2 regions of the Dysosmobacter acutus genome follow, and region 2 is predicted to be linked to the other one. Evidence: riboswitches for the same ligand, from Rfam matches in the RefSeq annotation. Region 2 holds a riboswitch; the other holds the start of a gene.
What was found. Region 2 has a riboswitch for glycine ahead of gcvT (glycine cleavage system aminomethyltransferase GcvT). Riboswitches for the same ligand answer to the same signal wherever they lie in the genome.

Region 1: linked by a shared signal. The riboswitch ahead of KQI82_RS08500 (alanine/glycine:cation symporter family protein) and the one ahead of gcvT (glycine cleavage system aminomethyltransferase GcvT) in region 2 are both predicted to bind glycine.

The regions. Positions count from the first base shown of each region.
Region 1 covers NZ_JAHLQN010000001.1:1,761,516-1,763,907, reverse strand. The annotation lists gene KQI82_RS08500 (alanine/glycine:cation symporter family protein) at 1-1,043, opposite strand, end outside; glycine riboswitch at 1,156-1,246, opposite strand; gene KQI82_RS08495 (hypothetical protein) at 1,581-1,757, shown strand; gene KQI82_RS08490 (PhoH family protein) at 1,781-2,392, opposite strand, start outside.
Region 2 covers NZ_JAHLQN010000001.1:2,523,921-2,526,312, reverse strand. The annotation lists gene gcvH (glycine cleavage system protein GcvH) at 1-213, opposite strand, end outside; gene gcvT (glycine cleavage system aminomethyltransferase GcvT) at 263-1,360, opposite strand; glycine riboswitch at 1,439-1,530, opposite strand; gene KQI82_RS12160 (5-formyltetrahydrofolate cyclo-ligase) at 1,766-2,347, opposite strand; gene dinB (DNA polymerase IV) at 2,351-2,392, opposite strand, start outside.

The DNA of each region.
Region 1 (2,392 bases), 760 kb from region 2:
TCAAAGGCCATCTGAGCAAGGACGGATCCGGTCTCACCGGAGGAAACCGCGCCGGAGGAGATGATGACCAGCGCTGTCAGAGTCAGGATGACAAAGGTGTCGATGAACACGCCCATCATGGCCACCTCGCCCTGGTCCTGGGGCTTTTGCACCTTTGCCAGTGCGTGGGCATGGGGTGTGGAGCCCATGCCGGCCTCGTTGGAAAAGAGCCCTCTTGCAACGCCAAAGCGCAGGGCCTTCTGGATGGTGATGCCCAGGACACCGCCGCCCATGGCCTGGGGATTGAAGGCCATGACAAAAATCTGCCGGATGGAGTCCAGCAGCACGGCATGGTTGATGAACAAAATCACCACGCAGCCGGTGATGTACAGCGCCGCCATAACGGGCACAACCTTCTCGGTGAAGGCGGCAATACGTTTGACACCGCCAAGGAAGATGAACGCGGCGATCACCGCAAGCACAATGCCCACATACAGCGGCTTCACATGGAACGCGGCCTTAAAGGACTCGCCGATGGAGTTGGACTGCACCATATTGCCCATAAAGCCCAGGGCCAGGATGATGGCCACGGAGAAAAAGCCTGCCAGGAACCTGCCGAACTTTCCCTTGAAGGCTGCACGGATATAGTAGATGGGGCCGCCGGTGACCGCGCCGTCCACCACAGTCTTATACTTTTGCGCCAAAACCGCCTCGCCGTAAATCGTGGCCATGCCGAAAAAGGCGGAGACCCACATCCAGAAAATCGCGCCCGGCCCGCCGGAGGCAATGGCGGTGGCCGCGCCGGCGATATTGCCGGTGCCCACCTGGGCCGCAATGGCCGTTGTCAGCGCCTGAAAGGAGCTCATCCCGTCGTCGCCCGCCTTCTTTCCCCGGAGGCTGAAGTTGCCGAACAGCCGCTTCCAGCCCGACCGGAACCTGCGCACCTGGATGAAGCGCAGACGGATGGTGAAATAGATCCCGCTGCCGCACAGCAGAACCAAGAGGATGTTTTTGTCCCAAAGGTAGGTATTCAGTGTCTTTACAATCTGCTCCAATACTTCCATTTCTACTCTCCCCTGTTTTTTTCCGGCAGACAGCAAAAAAGCCAAATGCAGGAAATCCTGCACTTGGCTCCATAAGACAACAAGAGGACCGCTTATTTTCAAACGCCTCTTTTCTGTCTACTCTGTCCTTTTGCCTGAGAGATTTGCGCATTGCGCGCATTGCACCTTCGGCACTCAATCTGAGTTTCTCCAGAGCCACATCTGTTCATAGTCCCCGTCCGGTTCCGGACACCTGAGAGTTTTACTCCTTCGGTAAGCATTTACGCTGTTTTTCTATGAACTTCGTCTGCCGTTATTTCATTATGCTCTTACATTATCATGGCCTCAATATGAAGTCAAAGTAGTATCCTTCATGTTTAACATGAAGATTTCTCATGTTGCGCACAACTGATTGACCGTCCCACCCAAGCTTTTTTGGTCTTTTAAAATGAATCTTTTCCTGCACATCGGCAAAAGCGCCGCTTTTGCCTGATTCAGGCGGAAAAGGCACACATAAAACCGGACAGGCGCGGAAGACTATGGGTGAGGTGAGCGAATATGGATCCGCTGCGGGACCTTCCCATGGGATTCGGCATGGCCCTGGTGCAAAACCAAAGTGCCATGGAGGCCTTCTCCTCCATGACGCCGGAACAGCAGCAGGCGATCATCAGCCAAACCCACCGCGTACACTCCAAAGAAGAAATGCAGACCCTTGTGGAGAGCATTGTCCGCTGAGCCGGGCAATGCTCTTGATTTTCCTACAGCCGCTTGACTGCGTCCGTGGCCAGCACAGAGCGCTCACATTCCTGGGCGGAAAGCGTGATCTGCCAGCACAGCGGACTGCCCCGCATACATTTGGCCGCATAGCTGAGCCCATTGGTACGCTCGTCTAAGAACGGCCGGTCAATCTGATCTGGATCGCCCAGCAGGATGATCTTTGTGTCCTTTCCCGCGCGGGTGATGATCCCCTTCACCTGATTGGGCGTCATATTCTGCACTTCATCAATGATCAAATAGGTCTTGGAAATGGAGCGGCCGCGGATAAAATTCAGCGCCTCTGTCTGAATGATTCCCCGCTCGAATACCTCCTTCACCTTGTCGCCAAGGAGCGCCTCGTCTTCATACCGGCTTTTTTCATCCGAATCCAGGAGCTGCTCCAGGTTATCCACCACCGGACGCATCAGCGGAGCGATCTTCTCCTGCTCGTCGCCGGGCAAAAATCCGATATCCTCGTCAAACTGTGCGTTGGGCCGGCTGACCAGAATGCGGCGGTACTCCCGGTTGTTGTAGACTTTCTCCAGGCCAACCGCCAGGGAATAAAAGGTCTTTGCCGTCCCGGCCATCCCCTTAATGATCACCAGCGGCGCCCG
Region 2 (2,392 bases):
GGACATGACGTCGGAGACAGCCTTGACGGACTCCACATCGCACATGGCCTCTTCCTTGGTGACACTGTCGCCCACCTGGGGCAGGTTGATGAACACCAGGTCGCCCAACTCCTCCTGGGCAAAGTCGGAGATGCCCACCAGGGCGGTGGTGTCATCTAACATCTTGACCCACTCATGGGACTTGGAATACTTCAGTTCAGCGGGAAAGTTCATACTCATATCCTCCATTTATTCTCAATTTGTTTCTGTTTGAATGATTTGTTCAGCGCTCAATCTTGTAGAAGGGAAGGGAGACGATCTCCACCTCCACCATGCGGCCGCGGACGTCGGCGTTGAGGTGCCTGCCCACCTCGTTCTCCTCCACGTTCACATAGCCCATGGCCACGGCGTGCCCCAGGAAGGGACAGTGGGTGCCGGAGGAGACCCAGCCCACCTTCCTGCCGTCTAAGGCGTAGAGGTCGCAGTGCTCCCGGGGAATGCCGCGGCCCACCACCTTCATGCCGATGCGCTTGATGGTGGGGGCGCCCCGGGCGATGATGGCGTCCCGGCCGATGAAGTCCTTGCCGTCCAACTTACAGGGGAGCCCCGCCTCCTTGGGGGAGATGTCGTCGTTCATCTCATGGCCGTAGAGGGGCATGCTGGCCTCCAGGCGCAGCGTGTCGCGGGCACCGAGGCCGCAGGGCAGGATTCCCTCCTCGCTGCCGGCCTCCAGCAGGGCGTTCCAGAGCGTCACCGCGTCCTCGGCCCTACAGTAGATCTCAAAGCCGAACTCGCCGGTATAGCCGGTCTGGGAGACGATGGCGGGGATGTCCCGCCCGCCTGCCTTCAAAGAGGCGCCCTCGGTGAAGTGGTAGTATTTCTGGGGGATTTGCGCCTCGTCGCAGAGCTTTTTCAGCACCTCGCCGGCCTTGGGACCCTGCAGGGCCAGCTGGGCCACCTGCTCGGACACATCGGCGTAATGCACGTCGCCGCTGATGTGGGACTCCACCCAGGCGGCGTCCTTTTCGTGGTTGCCGGCGTTGACCACCAGCAGGTATTTATCGGCGGAGCGGCGGTAGATCACAAGGTCATCCACAATGCCGCCCTTGTCGTTGCAGAGCATGGCGTACTTGACCTGGCCGTCCACCATTTTGGAGATGTCCGCGGTGACGAGATGCTGAATGTTGGCAACAGCGTCTGGGCCCTCCAGAATCAGCTCGGCCATATGGGAGACGTCGAACAGGCCGACCTTCTGACGGACCGCCATGTGTTCGGCGATGACACCAGCGCCGTACTGGACCGGCATCAGGTAGCCGCCGAACTCGACGATCTTCCCGCCCAGGTCCACGTGGGTCTGGTACAGTGGCGTTTTCTTTTCCATAATTTATGTGCCTCCATCCACAAAAATTAAGTATTAAAAAGACAGAGGCGCAACTTACCCCCTTGTAGTGTGAGTTCTTGTTGCGCCTCTGTGTCTTTACCTGAGAGATTCCCGGACCATGGTCCGGTTGCCCCGCCGGTGCATGTGTCATGCTTTTCAGAGATTCGTCCCGATCCAGTCCTCTGCCCCGTGCAGCGCGGATTGCCGCCCGCAGCTTGGCCTCTTCTGAATCATTCATCCGACAATATGCAATTTTTTACACAGACACGCGGCCTGTTTGATTGTTTTTGTTGAAGATAGGATACCAAAAAGCGGAAGCGGTGTCAAGAAATTTTACCTGAGCTAAAAGGAGAAAACGCCCTGTATTGCAGGGCATTTTCCATGTGTGCGCATGTAAACGATTGCCTATATCTCATCTGTCCGGCAGTGGTAGATTTGGGCATCTGTCACAAGTATTTCGATGGTCTGGTCATACAAATCCGCAGGGATGCGCCGCCGCATCAGAGACTCCCGGCACACCATTGCCGCCTGGCCCCGGTAGTCCGCCAGAAAGCGGTCGTAATAGCCGCCGCCCCGGCCCAGGCGGCGGCCGGAGCGGTCGCAGGAGAGGCAGGGCACCACCGTGAAGTCCACCTCGCTGCTTTGGAGCACCTGGCAGGAGGCCACCGGCTCCAAAATGTCATAGGCGCCGGGAGAGAGGTCGTTTAAGGAGCGGATGACCACCGGCTCCATCCGGCCGCCGGCCAGGCAGCGGGGAACGCAGAGCCTGCGGCCGGAGGAGAGCACGTCCAGAAGGATGGGGCGGGTGTCGATCTCGTGGGGCGTTCCCACAAAGCAGAACACCGTGTCGGCGTTTTGGTATTCGCTCAGCGTCCGCAGCCGGGTGAGGATCCGCTCGTCGGAACAAAGCTTCTCCTCCAGAGGGAGGGCACGTTCCGCCATGCGCACCTCACGGCGCAAAGCCTTTTTCTCTTCCGCAATCTCCATGGTTCAATCCTCCGTTTCGTCCAGTCGCCCGGCCGGAGAGCCAAA